Regions from separate parts of the Bacillus sp. PK3-037 genome, predicted to be linked through region 3. Evidence: riboswitches for the same ligand, from Rfam matches in the RefSeq annotation. Region 3 holds a riboswitch; each other region holds the start of a gene.
The links. A riboswitch is a leader RNA that binds a small molecule or an ion and turns the genes downstream of it on or off. The one in region 3 is predicted to bind S-adenosylmethionine.
Positions count from the first base shown of each region.

Region 1 (4,760 bases), 1.7 Mb from region 3:
AATTGTCATCATTGAACCCCTATTTATAGACGCTGTGAACAGTGTTTGGTTTCACAGTTATGTAAAAAAATAAACATGGATACATCGATAAAAAAGGGAAAGCCGCTTAACCAGTAAGCGGCTATAAAATTATTCTCCTAACGCTTCTTTACGCAGCTGTTCCGCTTTGTCTGTACGCTCCCACGGAAGGTCAACATCGTGGCGTCCAAAGTGGCCGTACGCGGCAGTCTGTTTGTAGATCGGACGGCGTAAATCAAGCATTTTGATAATGCCGGCAGGTCGTAAATCAAAGTTATTGCGCACAACTTCAATCAGTTTTTCCTCCGAAGCTTTTCCGGAACCGAACGTGTTGATTGAGATAGACACAGGCTGTGCAACACCGATCGCGTAAGCAAGCTGCACTTCGCAAGAATCTGCAAGCTCAGCCGCAACGATGTTTTTCGCAACGTATCTTGCAGCATAAGCAGCTGATCGGTCTACTTTCGTCGCATCTTTACCAGAGAACGCGCCGCCGCCGTGACGTGCGTAGCCGCCGTACGTATCAACGATGATTTTACGTCCTGTGAGCCCCGCATCCCCTTGAGGTCCTCCGATGACGAAACGGCCTGTAGGGTTAATGAAGTATTTTGTTTCTTCATCAATTAATTCTTCAGGAACAACCGGATTGATGACATGTTCTTTAATGTTGCGCTGAATTTGCTCAAGCGTAATTTCAGGGTGGTGCTGAGTTGAAATAACAATCGCGTCAATGCGGACAGGTTTGTTATTTTCATCATACTCAACCGTTACCTGTGTTTTGCCGTCAGGGCGAAGGTAAGGAAGAACATCTTCTTTACGCACTTCACTCAAGCGGCGGGCTAATTTATGAGCAAGTGAAATTGGAAGAGGCATAAGCTCTTTCGTTTCGTTGCACGCATAACCGAACATTAAACCTTGGTCACCCGCTCCGATTGCTTCAATTTCTTCGTCGCTCATTGTGCCTTCACGGGCTTCAAGCGCTTGGTCTACACCCATCGCGATATCAGCAGACTGCTCGTCAATTGATGTTAAAACCGCACAAGTTTCCGCATCAAATCCGTATTTTGCACGTGTGTATCCGATTTCTTTAATCGTTTCACGAACCGTTTTTGGAATGTCAACATACGTAGAAGTTGTGATTTCTCCGCTGACAAGAACCAAACCAGTTGTCACAGATGTTTCACAAGCAACACGCGCGTTAGGGTCTTTCTTTAAAATTTCATCTAAAATGCTGTCAGAAATCTGGTCACAGATTTTATCCGGATGCCCCTCCGTAACAGATTCTGATGTAAATAAACGACGATTTTTACTCATGATTTGCTTCCTCCTGCACAAGGCCTCCCGAAAGACCTTATATATATGATACGGAACTCGCTCCCTCTTATACAATGTTACGTTTATATTAGAGATGTTAATTGGCATATTTATGAAATAAAAAAACCTTTTCCGTTCGAGGAAAGGGTTTGGTCTTTGTGCCTTTCACTCTTATCGCTCAAGGAATCATTCAACCTTGCATCAGGTTAGCACCTTGGTTGTCTCACACAATTTGAACATAATGAATAATAGAGAAACCGGTTGCTGGGCTTCATAGGGCCTGTCCCTCCGCCAGCTCGGGATAAGAGTATCCGCTCAATGAAATATCTTATCGTAAAAGGGTTTGCAATGTCAATATGATTCAGAAGAAATAGGCACCTATATTGAGGGAAAACAATGGAAATGCACACACAAAAAACGATAAATAGTATAGACTATTTGAAAATATATGTTATACTAATTCACAATTAGCAAAACACAAATAAAATGATAAAGGAAGGTTTCTTATGAACTCAGTTGATTTAACCGCTGATTTGCAAGCCTTATTAACAAGTCCTAATGTGCAGCATAATTTATCTGCAGCTCAGCTTACAGAAAAAGTACTTTCCCGCAGCGAAGGCATTTTGACATCGACGGGTGCCGTCCGGGCGACCACAGGCGCTTACACGGGACGTTCGCCGAAGGATAAATTCATTGTAGAAGAAGCAAGCACAAAGAGTAAGATTGATTGGGGTCCGGTGAATCAGCCTATTTCCGAGGAAGCGTTTGACCGGCTGTACACGAAAGTTGTCAGCTATCTGAAACAGCGAGATGAGCTGTTTGTTTTCGAAGGATTTGCCGGTGCCGATGAAAAATACAGACTGCCGATCACCGTCGTTAATGAGTTTGCATGGCACAATTTATTTGCCAGACAGCTGTTTATCCGTCCTGAAGACAATGATAAAAAAACAGTCGAACAGCCGTTTACCATTCTTTCCGCTCCACATTTTAAAGCGGACCCAAAAACAGACGGCACACATTCAGAAACCTTTATTATTGTTTCTTTCGAAAAGCGTACGATTTTAATCGGCGGAACGGAGTATGCCGGAGAAATGAAAAAATCGATTTTCTCCATCATGAATTTCCTGCTGCCTGAGCGAGATATTTTATCCATGCATTGCTCCGCTAATGTCGGTGAAAAAGGCGATGTCGCGCTTTTCTTCGGCCTGTCGGGAACAGGAAAGACCACCCTTTCGGCGGATGCTGACCGGAAACTGATCGGTGATGATGAACACGGCTGGTCGGATACCGGTGTCTTCAATATCGAAGGCGGATGCTATGCCAAGTGCATTCATTTAAGCGAAGAAAAGGAACCGCAGATTTTTAAAGCGATTCGGTTTGGATCCGTTCTCGAAAATGTTGTTGTAGATGAAGATACGCGTGAAGCCAATTACGATGATTCCTTCTATACAGAAAACACACGTGCCGCTTACCCGATTCATATGATTGACAACATTGTCTCTCCGAGCATTGCGGGCCACCCGTCAGCGATTGTATTTCTGACGGCTGATGCATTCGGCGTTCTGCCGCCAATCAGCAAGCTGACGAAGGAGCAGGCGATGTACCACTTCTTAAGCGGTTATACGAGTAAACTAGCCGGAACCGAACGCGGCGTCACGTCTCCTGAGACGACATTCTCCACATGCTTCGGTTCACCGTTCCTTCCGCTCCCGGCTCATGTATATGCGGAAATGCTCGGCAAGAAAATTGACGAACACGGCGCAGACGTTTACTTGGTCAACACAGGCTGGACCGGCGGCGGCTACGGCACAGGCGAACGCATGAAGCTTTCATACACACGGGCGATGGTAAAAGCAGCGATTGAAGGCAAATTAGAAAATGTGCAAATGACCACTGACGATATTTTCGGTCTGCACATCCCGGTTCATGTTCCGGGCGTTCCCGATCATATCCTTCAGCCGGAAAACACGTGGAATAACAAAGAGGAATACAGAGAAAAGGCTGTGTATCTGGCAAACGAATTCAAAGAAAACTTCAGAAAGTTCACAAATACAGATGCCATCGCGCAAGCGGGCGGGCCTCTCGTATAAAAAAGCAAAAGCCAAGAGCAATTAAGCTCTTGGCTTGTTTTAATTGACTGTATGCAAGGAAGTCAGCTTGTACGTAATGATTGTCCGCCCATCTGTCCATTCAAGCTTCTGCACTTCGGCTGTGCCTGACTTTTCACCAAACTTTGTTTTGCTGACATCCATCGGAATCTCCATTGGATAAATGCGATACCCGTCTTTCTCTAATCTGAATATATTTTCATCTATGCGAACTTCTTTTCCTTTTGTCACAATCAATGTATTAAATTCAACAGGCATTCCCAAATTGAAATCCCCTTTCGTTCTCTTTTTTCTATATCATAACATATTTCACCGTCAGCGGTTTTTCATCCACTGCGTGAGCTGCCGCACAATACGCCGGTTTTCCTTCGGCGGAAAATAATGTGTGAATGTACTGTAGTACCACGTCTCTACAGGCTTGTGCAGCTGTTTTAATTTCTCCTCAAATAAATACGAATGCTGAATGGAAACGTTTTGATCTTTTTCTCCGTGAATTAATAAAACGGGTGCCTCAATTTTGTTCACTTCGTCAAAAGGCGTTCGCCATTTGTATTCGTCAGGCACCTTTTTCGGCGTTCCCCCAATCACTCTTTTCATCATTCTTCGTAAATCCTGCCGCTCTTCATATGTAAGAATCATATCACTGACGCCTCCCCACGAAACGAATGAAGCCGCTTGCCGTCCCATTTCAATCGCAGTAAGCATTCCCATAATGCCGCCTCTTGAGAAACCGAAAATATGAATTCTGTTCTTTTTGACTTGCGGATGCTGCTGAAGCAGGCGAAAAGCGGAAAAAGCATCCTCTCTGTCTTCTCCTGCAAAATCCTCGTTGCCCTCCCCTCCCTGGTTCCCTCTGTAAAAGGGGGCAAATACCACAAATCCTTGGGACGCAAACTGGATAATTCGGCCCGGTCTGACCATTCCAACACTTTTAATACCGCCGCGCAAATATAAAAATCCGTCATATTGCCCAGGTGCCGCCGGCTCCGCCAGCAGCCCTTTCACTTTTAAGCCATTTGAAAGGTAGCAGATGGTAAACAAGCGCACATGCCGGCTCGGCGACGGAAATCTTCTTTTCTCAACAATCAATGCTCCCGCCTCCTTTTTTCTTTATTCTTTCCTGCCTTTAAAAATAAATCCTGTAACCCGGATTAGGCATTCACACATTTTTATACCCATCATACGATATGTAAAGCAAAAAAGGATATTAACTTGATGCTAAATAAGGAGGTTGTCATGTGAACAAATGGTTAAGGCTGGGCTGTTTCTGCGTTTGCAGTGTGTTTCTCATCATTGCCCTGAGCGCTTGCAAGCAGGAAG
Region 1 is NZ_CP096408.1:1,148,784-1,153,543, reverse strand. It holds gene metK (methionine adenosyltransferase) at 130-1,332, opposite strand; SAM riboswitch class I at 1,501-1,640, opposite strand; gene pckA (phosphoenolpyruvate carboxykinase (ATP)) at 1,839-3,422, shown strand; gene M1D69_RS05960 (DUF2584 domain-containing protein) at 3,462-3,704, opposite strand; gene M1D69_RS05955 (alpha/beta hydrolase family protein) at 3,756-4,529, opposite strand; gene M1D69_RS05950 (ABC transporter substrate-binding protein) at 4,679-4,760, shown strand, end outside.
Region 1: linked by a shared signal. The riboswitch ahead of metK (methionine adenosyltransferase) and the one ahead of metI (cystathionine gamma-synthase/O-acetylhomoserine thiolyase) in region 3 are both predicted to bind S-adenosylmethionine.

Region 2 (4,760 bases), 1.9 Mb from region 3:
GAACGGAAAAGGCCATTGCCGCGCAAGGAAGCGATAAAGCAGCGCAAAAGCTGCTGTACACAGAAATTTTCGTTCAAGAAGCCTTTAACGAAATTGAAGCCCATGCGAAAGAATCTTTACTTGCAATGGAAGAAGGGGATTCTCTCCGTATGATGCTCTCGGCTCTTCGCAAGCTGACACGCGTGACGCCTAAAAATGTCATTCGGAAAAAACGTGAAGCGGCAGCGGGTGTGTTCGGGGCCGAAAAATATATTGTCTGAGTCCCAAGGAGCTCCGCACATCCGGAGCTCTTTTTTATGAAGCACTGTTTTAGGTTTTTAAAACAAACTGTGTTAAAATAACCTCGATTATTTTATTGAGGGGGAAGAAGATGTCGTTAACTTTTTACTGGTACCCTAAATGCGGAACGTGCCGCAAAGCGAAAAAATGGCTTGAAGAGCATGGAAAAGAAATCAACGAAATACATATTGCAGAACAGCCTCCAAGCAAAGAGGAGCTAAAATCGCTTTACGAAAAAAGCGGGCTGGATTTAAAGAAATTCTTCAACACAAGCGGCATGAAATACCGTGAACTGAATCTCAAGGAAAAACTGTACCACATGTCAGAAGACGAACAGCTTGAACTGCTGGCTTCAGACGGAATGCTGATCAAGCGCCCGCTCACAACAGACGGCGAAAAAGTAACAGTCGGCTTTAAAGAAGACCAATTTGAAGAAAACTGGTCATGATGTAAATTTTTTTCGAAAAGTGTGGTATCTTCTTATTGTAGTGCTGTAAAAAATGGAGGGATTCAATTGAGCATACCTAAAGATTTGCGTTACTCAGAAGAACACGAGTGGGTAAAAGTTGAAGGAGAAAAAGCCAAAATCGGCATTACCCATTTTGCCCAATCCGAGCTCGGAGATATCGTGTTTGTTGAGCTTCCTGAAGTCGGCGCTGAAATTAAAGCGGACGAGCCTTTCGGAAGTGTAGAATCCGTAAAAACGGTATCTGAGCTTTACGCACCGATTAACGGAACTGTAGTGGAAGTAAACGAAGATCTTGATGACAGCCCGGAGTTCGTCAACGAATCTCCGTATGAAAAAGCATGGATGATCGTCGTTGAACCGTCTGACGCGTCTGAAATTGAAAAACTAATGACAGCAGAGCAATACGAAGAGATGACACAGCAAGACTAAAACCGGATAGCTGAGCAGGCAATTGGATACGCTAACGCTATGGGAGGTGTCCAATATGGCTTTCAGCAAACAAAAGCTCGATGTCACCAATGATGTGACAGGCCGCTTTCAAAATGGCCGGCTCTCGTTATATCATGAAGATGAGATGATCGGCCAAATGACAGGCATGAATGAATATGAGCTTAAGTCCGGTTTTACCTATGAAAATGAAAAGTTTTATAAGACAGCCGACGTGGTTTCAGGAGACGATCAGAAATATGTGGATTGTGACTACGAAAGCGGCTGGTGTTAATGTTGGCGGTGAATTTCACTGCCTTCTTTTACAATCTGAACGTTTCAAATTTGACGCGGCAGGTGAAGCAGATGAACATGGACGAGCTGGAAAAAGTCTTGATTGTTGAAGGGAAATCAGATAAAGAAAAGATTGAAAGCGTCCTGAATGAGCCAGTGCGCATTATCTGCACAAACGGAACAATCAGCCAGCTGAGGCTGGAGGAATTGGCTGACGAGCTTTACGAGAAGGACATCTATATTTTGGTTGATGCCGATGAATCGGGCGAGAAATTGAGAAAACAGCTGAAAAGGGAATTTAATGAAGCCTTCCATTTACATATCGACAGAGCCTATAAGGAAGTGGCGGCGGCGCCCAGACACCATATAGCATCTGTATTGCTGAGCGCAAATCTGAATGTCCATACGATTTTTCTTGAAAGAAAGACCTGAGGTGTTATAGCATGAAAGAACTCCAAGAACAAGAACTTGATCACATTACTGATGATGTGTATCTCCTATATTTATATACTCCGTTTTGCGGGACCTGCCAGCTGGCAAGCAAAATGCTGACAGTCGTCGGAGAAATGCTTCCGTCTGTCGCCTTCTATAAAAATAATCTCAACTATTCACCGGCGTTTGCTAAAGCATATCAAATTGAAAGCGTCCCTTGTTTTCTGCTGTTTAAGGGCGGGAAAGTAATTGAAAGAGGGTATGCGTTTCATTCCGTTTCTTACTTATATGAGCTGATCAAACAAAAATCATCTTCTGCATCTCATTTATGACATTTTTCTCGGCGCATTCCAATGAAATTGTCGTTCGTTTTATAAAGGGGTTCTTGCGCTGAAGAGAGAAATGTGTATGTATGACCAACAAATAGGAGGTTGTACAAATGGAGAAAGCGGAAGTTTTAGAAGATGATTACCAGCATCTGTTTTTAAAACCCCTTTTGAACACTTCAACATTGCTCATTACCTTCCAAGGAGAAACAGAAGCCTTAACCGTCTCAATAAACGAACAAGGGGAAATGAAAAAGATTTCTCCGCCCCACACGTCCAACCTGACCTTTTATGGAAACCAAACAGAAATCATTGATCTTTTGCATGGAGACATTTCCCTTCAGCACCTGATCCAGAGCGGAAGCCTAAAGGTAAAGGGTTCATTCAGAGCGCTGTTAAAGCTGGAAGCCATTCTGTGGCTGACGAATGGCTTTTTTCAGAGGATTCTAAAGAATTGAAAAATAGTAAATTATTATAATAGTAAAAGTTGACATCATTTATTTTATTGACATTTTATCATTCGCCATGCTATTCTACATGAAGAATTTCCGGACGAAAAAGACTATATATTTCTCTTATCAAGAGAGGTGGAGGGAAGTGCCCTATGAAGCCCGGCAACCATCAACACTGTTGAAATGGTGCCAATTCACACGAAGCGTTCAGCTTTGAAAGATGAGAGAAAGGCGAGTTTAATATAAGCCTTTCTGCTCAAGTGTGCAGAAAGGCTTTTCTTTTGCAGAAAAAACCGGAAGATTTCTTAGAATAGTGTTAAGGCAGGTGATCGCTTTGATCAATCTTCAGGATGTTTCAAAAGTGTATAAGTCGAAACATGGAGATGTCAATGCTGTCCAAAATGTCTCGCTTTCCATTAAAAAAGGTGAGATTTTTGGAATTATAGGATATAGCGGAGCTGGTAAAAGTTCCTTAATCCGTCTGCTGAACGGACTTGAGAAACCAAGCTCAGGAATCGTGGAAGTGGCGGGAACAAAGATTAATGAAGTAAACGGACGAAATTTAAGAAAAGCACGCCATGAAATCAGTATGATTTTCCAGCATTTCAATTTGCTCTGGTCGCGAACTGTCAGAGATAACATCATGTTTCCTTTAGAAATTGCCGGGGTGAAAAAAAGCGAGCGGATCAAGCGTGCCAATGAACTGATTAAACTGGTAGGTTTAGAAGGAAAAGAAAAATCTTACCCGTCCCAGCTGAGCGGCGGACAAAAGCAGCGGGTCGGAATCGCCAGAGCGCTCGCAAACAATCCGAAGGTTCTCCTTTGTGATGAAGCGACATCAGCTTTAGATCCGCAAACAACTGATTCAATCTTGGATCTTTTGTCCGATATTAATGAAAGACTCGGTTTGACGATTGTGCTGATCACACACGAAATGCATGTCATCCGCAAAATCTGTAACAGAGTCGCTGTCATGGAAAACGGAAAGGTTGTGGAAGAAGGAGAAGTTCTCGATGTCTTCAAAAATCCGAAGGAAGACATGACAAAACGATTTGTTCAGCAGGTGACAGAGCCGGAAGAAACGAAAGAAACGCTACAGCACCTTCTTGATGAAACAGCATCAGGAAAAATGGTTCAGCTCACATTTGTCGGTGATTCTGCTGAACAGCCTCTGATTACAGAGATGATCAGAAACTTCAATGTCAGCGTCAATATTCTGCAAGGGAAAATCTCTCAGACGAAGGATGGAGCTTACGGTTCACTGTTCATCCATATTGACGGTGACGAGGAAGAAGTGCAAAACGTGATCCGGTTTATTAATGACAAACAGGTGAAAGCAGAGGTGATCACGAATGTTTGAAAAATACTTCCCGAACGTTGATGTAACTGAATTATGGAATGCGACATACGAAACGCTTTATATGACGCTGATCTCTTTGGTTTTTGCCTTTGTCATCGGGGTGATCCTCGGTCTGCTGCTCTTTCTCACGAGCAAAGGGAGCCTCTGGCAGAACAAAGCGGTCAACACTGTGATTGCGGCCATTGTCAATGTATTCAGGTCTATTCCGTTCCTCATTTTAATTATTTTATTACTAGGTTTTACGAAGTTTTTAGTCGGCACCATCTTAGGGCCGAACGCGGCACTGCCGGCGTTAGTCATCGGCTCAGCCCCGTTTTACGCGCGGCTTGCTGAAATTGCGCTTCGCGAGGTGGATAAAGGCGTCATCGAAGCTGCGAAATCAATGGGAGCCAAAACATCAACGATTATTTTCAAAGTGCTGCTTCCGGAATCCATGCCGGCCCTTATTTCTGGGATCACGGTTACGGCCATCGCTTTGATCGGCTCAACGGCAATTGCCGGCGCCATCGGTTCAGGAGGCCTTGGAAACCTTGCGTACGTAGAAGGCTATCAGTCTAATAATACTGATGTTACCTTCGTTGCTACTGTGTTTATTTTAATCATCGTATTTATTATTCAAATCATCGGTGATGTCATAACAAATATAATAGACAAACGATAAGGGAGGATTTACATTGAAAAAGCTATTTTTGGGTGCATTACTGCTTGTATTTGCAGGAGTT
Region 2 is NZ_CP096408.1:922,110-926,869, forward strand. It holds gene fadE (acyl-CoA dehydrogenase FadE) at 1-260, shown strand, start outside; gene M1D69_RS04730 (arsenate reductase family protein) at 371-727, shown strand; gene gcvH (glycine cleavage system protein GcvH) at 794-1,177, shown strand; gene M1D69_RS04740 (YusG family protein) at 1,233-1,469, shown strand; gene M1D69_RS04745 (toprim domain-containing protein) at 1,547-1,900, shown strand; gene M1D69_RS04750 (thioredoxin family protein) at 1,912-2,232, shown strand; gene M1D69_RS04755 (SCP2 sterol-binding domain-containing protein) at 2,340-2,684, shown strand; SAM riboswitch class I at 2,799-2,905, shown strand; gene metN (methionine ABC transporter ATP-binding protein MetN) at 3,013-4,038, shown strand; gene metP (methionine ABC transporter permease MetP) at 4,031-4,699, shown strand; gene metQ (methionine ABC transporter substrate-binding lipoprotein MetQ) at 4,713-4,760, shown strand, end outside.
Region 2: linked by a shared signal. The riboswitch ahead of metN (methionine ABC transporter ATP-binding protein MetN) and the one ahead of metI (cystathionine gamma-synthase/O-acetylhomoserine thiolyase) in region 3 are both predicted to bind S-adenosylmethionine.

Region 3 (4,760 bases):
TTTCCGTGACAGCTTTCAGCTGATCTGTGTTTAAGCCGACAGTCGGAAAAAGGCTCATATCAGGTGTTTCCGGTCTTTTTATAAAAGGTGTACCGGGTTTAATATGTCTTGGAGTCTGCCAATCCGTGACACCGGGTGCCGGATCAGCTGATATTGCTTTTCCTTTAGGCAAACGAAAGACGCCGGATTCCTGAAAGTCTTCTTTTCTCTCTTCTTTCACCGGTTTCGGTTCGCAGGCTTCCTCACACGCCGGGAAATCACCAGGCTGCCGGTGAATAAATGCAGGCGGTTCAGCGATGTTGAGCCTTAACAAAACAGGCTTTCCGCAATGAGAACAAAATAAATTCCCTTTTATTCCTTCTTCATAGAGGAATTGATAATGTTCTCTCGAATATGTATGTAAATGTATTGTTCGATCATTCAGTCGGGCGCATTTCAAAAAGGGGTCCTCCCAATAAAAAGGTGTTCATTACAGACAAAGACTATCATATCAAAAGAAACGTGTTTCAAAAAGTAAGTTTAAGGGAAAAGAACAGCAGAAGGGTGGGGATCGTATGATATATGCAGGTCAAATTCAGAACCAGCAATACGCTCAATATGCCAATCGCACAATAGGCCATAAACAGGATTACGCCGGAACAGAGAAGATCAGCTATGTCCCGTTTCAGCGGGTATACAAGGAACTTGAAAAGCAGCAGGAGAATCTAACGGCTGCTGAAAGAAAAGTAAACGAGGCAAAACGTAAGCGCTCTCTTTATAAAAGATTGCGAGAAAAAGGGATAGGAACATCTATTAATCGATATGTATAAAAAACCGTTCACATGAGAGAGCGGTTTTTTAAATGCGAAAAAATCCGGATCTCAGAAGACCCGGATGGTGTTTAATCCTTAATCATTTGCAAATGGGGAATGCCGGCATCAAGAAATTCCTCCTCAGACAGCACCCGATATCCATGTTTTTTGTAAAATGGCACCGCTTGTGTTTGCGCATTTAACATAAACCCTGAAGCACCGCCGTCTGCCGCGGCTTTTTCCAGCGCTTTCATAATGATGCCGCCGACACCGGCTGCGCGGTGGCTTTTCAATACACAAATTCGCTCTAACTTGCCGTAGCCGTCCTTCATGCGCCATCTTCCGGCGCCGACAGGATTTTCACCGTCATACACGACGATATGCTCTGACTCATTTTCAAGTTCGTCAATTTCTTCTTCAGCAGGCACGTTTTGTTCTTTGACAAAGACTTCTTCTCTTACATAGAATGCATCTTTCATTTGTTCTTCATTTTTTGCGATAACTGCTTCCAATCGTTTATTCTCCTCCGCCTAACAGGAACGTTTCATATACCGTCCACGAACCGTTTTCCAATTGATATAGCAGATGAAAACGGTCAACAATTTCTTCATGTGATACTTCCTGCATTTTTAACTGCCCTAAAACATCCGAATGCTCATCGTCGGAAAGGTTTTGGCCGACCGTCACATGCGGAACAAAATTGTATTCCTGATTACCGGCTAATACACCGGTGTAAAGTTTTTCATTCAGTGTTTTTAATTCTTCCGTCGGTTCTGCTTTAATGTAAATGACATTATTGACAGGCGCAAAAGAACTGTATTTGGTCATTTTGAGAACAATCGGATGAGATTCTTTAGCGGTTTCTCTCAATTGTGATACCAATTCACCGGCTTCCTCTTCCGTAAATTCAAATGAAGATCTCAGCGTCAAATGAGGCGGGATCAGGGAATAGCTCGGATCATAGCGCTTTCTGTAAGAGTTCGCGAGATCTTGCAGTTTTTTTGATGGAAATAAAACAATTCCGTATTTCATAGTATGTCCCTCCTGAAAATATAGTATGTTAGAGCATTTTTTTCAGAGCCGGCGTAATGAGCGGCTGCCAGTATGTCCACTTGTGGTCTCCGTCAAACGGCTCAAAATAATAATCGGAAAGCTTTTCCTCCAAGAGCTTTTTCAGCTCCTGATTCGGTTCTGTGAAGTCCAAAATATTGCCGTCTGTCGTATGGACGTCTGTTTCTTTTGTTCCGATTTGGTGATAAAGAGAGAGGTGTTTGATGTCGTCTGACTGTTTCACGGCTTCTAATACATGTTGATCTACATAGGGAGACTGCATGATGATGTTACCAAACATATTCGGATAATCAAGCGCTGTCATAAGAGAAACGGTCGCTCCGAGAGAATCACCGATCAGTGTCCGCCCGTAGCCGACTTGGTACGTCGGAAATTCATGGTCCGCAAAAGGAACTAGCTCGTGGGCAATAAATCTTTTATATGCCGAAAACTTAGAACCTTCCGGATGATAGGTTTTTCTGCGTTCTTTTACATCCTTGTAAGGAACACCGATAATAATGCATCGGTCTATTTCTCTTTTGGACAGCAATTCCTCCACTTGTCTGCCGATTCTCCCCAGCCTGAAATAATCGTGGCCGTCCTGCGCGATAATAAGATGATATTTATAAAGAGGGGAGTAGTTTGACGGCAGATAAACGAGTACTGTCATTTCCTCGTTAAGCTCCTTTGAAAAGAGCTTCTTTTCTTGAACTGTGCCGTTTTTCGGTGCCATAATACATTCCTCCAGGACATCACTAGACTTTCTTGCGTTTGAAATTATTGTACCATGAATTATTAGAAATTTCTCTCTTTAAACAGTTCGGTGCCCGAAGAAAAAAGTGTTGAAATAAACTGCAAATTGCGCTAATATAAAACAATCAGAAAATTGAAATCGATATTTCTTATCGTGAGAGGTGGAGGGACTGGCCCTTAGAAACCTCAGCAACCGGCTTGTTTTGCTATGTGCAGAACGCCAAGGTGCTAAATCCAGCAAGCGTTTTTTATGCTTGGAAGATAAGAAGAAGCGTTAAACCCCTTCTTCTTATGAAGAAGGGGTTTTTATTTTGAAAAGGGAAGGTGTCAGCTATATGTCACAGCACGTTGAAACGAAATTAGCCCAAATCGGGAACCGAAGCGACGAAGTAACGGGAACAGTAAGTCCCCCTATTTATTTATCAACAGCGTACCGCCACAGAGGAATCGGGGAATCTACAGGATTTGATTATGTCCGGACGAAAAACCCGACGCGCCAGCTTGTCGAGGACGCGATCGCCAGCTTAGAAAACGGAGCGAGAGGGCTTGCCTTCAGTTCGGGAATGGCAGCCATCCAAACGATTATGGCGCTGTTTAAAAGCGGAGATGAACTGATCGTTTCATCGGATTTGTATGGCGGCACGTACCGTCTGTTTGAAAATGAATGGAAAAAATACGGATTGACCTTTCATTATGATGATTTTAGCGATGAGGACTGTTTACGCTCTAAGATTACGCCGAATACAAAAGCGGTGTTTGTGGAAACGCCGACAAATCCGCTGATGCAGGAGGCGGACATTGAAAAGATCGCCCGGATTTCAAAAGAGCATGGTCTTCTGGTGATTGTTGATAATACATTTTATACACCGGTTTTGCAGCGTCCGCTTGAGCTCGGAGCCGACATTGTCATTCACAGCGCAACCAAATATTTAGGCGGCCATAATGATTTGCTCGCAGGCCTTGTTGTTGTAAAGGATGAACAGCTTGGAGAAGAAATGTTTCAGCATCAAAACGCCATTGGCGCGGTCCTGCCTCCGTTTGACTCATGGCTTTTGATGAGAGGAATGAAGACGCTCAGTCTCAGAATGCGCCAGCATCAGGCGAACGCGCAAGAGCTTGCGGCCTTTTTAGAGAAGCAAGAAGAAATCAAGGATGTGCTTTACCCGGGAAAAGGAGGCATGCTCTCCTTCCGTCTGCAAAAAGAAGAGTGGGTGAATCCATTTTTAAAAGCACTGAAGACCATTTGTTTTGCTGAAAGCCTCGGCGGGGTGGAGAGTTTTATTACATACCCTGCCACACAGACGCACATGGATATTCCTGAAGAAATCCGCATCGCGAACGGGGTCTGCAACCGTCTTCTGCGTTTTTCAGTCGGAATTGAACATGCGGAAGATTTAGAAGAGGACCTAAAACAGGCGTTATGTCAGGTCAAAGAGGGAGCTGTTTCATTTGAGTAATCATAATTGGACGCTGGAAACCCAGCTCGTGCACAATCCATTTAAAACAGACGGCGCAACAGGTGCGGTTAGTGTACCGATCCAGCACGCCTCGACTTTTCACCAATCTTCATTTGAAGAATTCGGCGCATTTGATTACAGCCGCTCTGGCACACCGACAAGAACAGCTCTCGAAGAAACAATTGCCGCACTGGAAGGCGGAACGAGAGGGTTTGCTTTCAGTTCAGGCATGGCTGCGATCTCAACAGCATTTTTACTTCTCTCACAGGGTGATCACGTTCTTGTGCCAGAAGATGTATACGGCGGAACCTTCCGCATGGTGACAGAGGTTTTGACCCGTTTTGGCATTGAGCACACGTTTGTTGATATGACGGATATCAACGAAGTGGCGCGGAATATCCAGCCAAACACAAAGGCCATTTATATGGAGACACCGTCAAATCCGACACTTGGAATTACTGATATTAAAGCGGTTGTCCAGCTTGCAAAAGAACACGGCTGTCTGACCTTTCTGGATAATACATTCATGACACCGGCACTGCAGCGTCCGCTTGATCTCGGCGTGGATATTGTGCTTCACAGCGCAACAAAATTCCTGAGCGGACACAGCGATGTGCTGTCAGGTCTGGCAGCTGTTAAGGATGAAGAGCTAGGGAAGGAGCTGTATAAGCTGCAAAACTCGTTCGGCGCCGTCCTTGGCGTGCAAGAT
Region 3 is NZ_CP096408.1:2,863,115-2,867,874, reverse strand. It holds gene M1D69_RS14760 (ATP-dependent helicase) at 1-439, opposite strand, end outside; gene M1D69_RS14755 (hypothetical protein) at 555-809, shown strand; gene M1D69_RS14750 (GNAT family N-acetyltransferase) at 881-1,303, opposite strand; gene M1D69_RS14745 (YjcG family protein) at 1,308-1,823, opposite strand; gene M1D69_RS14740 (esterase family protein) at 1,852-2,574, opposite strand; SAM riboswitch class I at 2,741-2,862, shown strand; gene metI (cystathionine gamma-synthase/O-acetylhomoserine thiolyase) at 2,930-4,051, shown strand; gene metC (cystathionine beta-lyase) at 4,044-4,760, shown strand, end outside.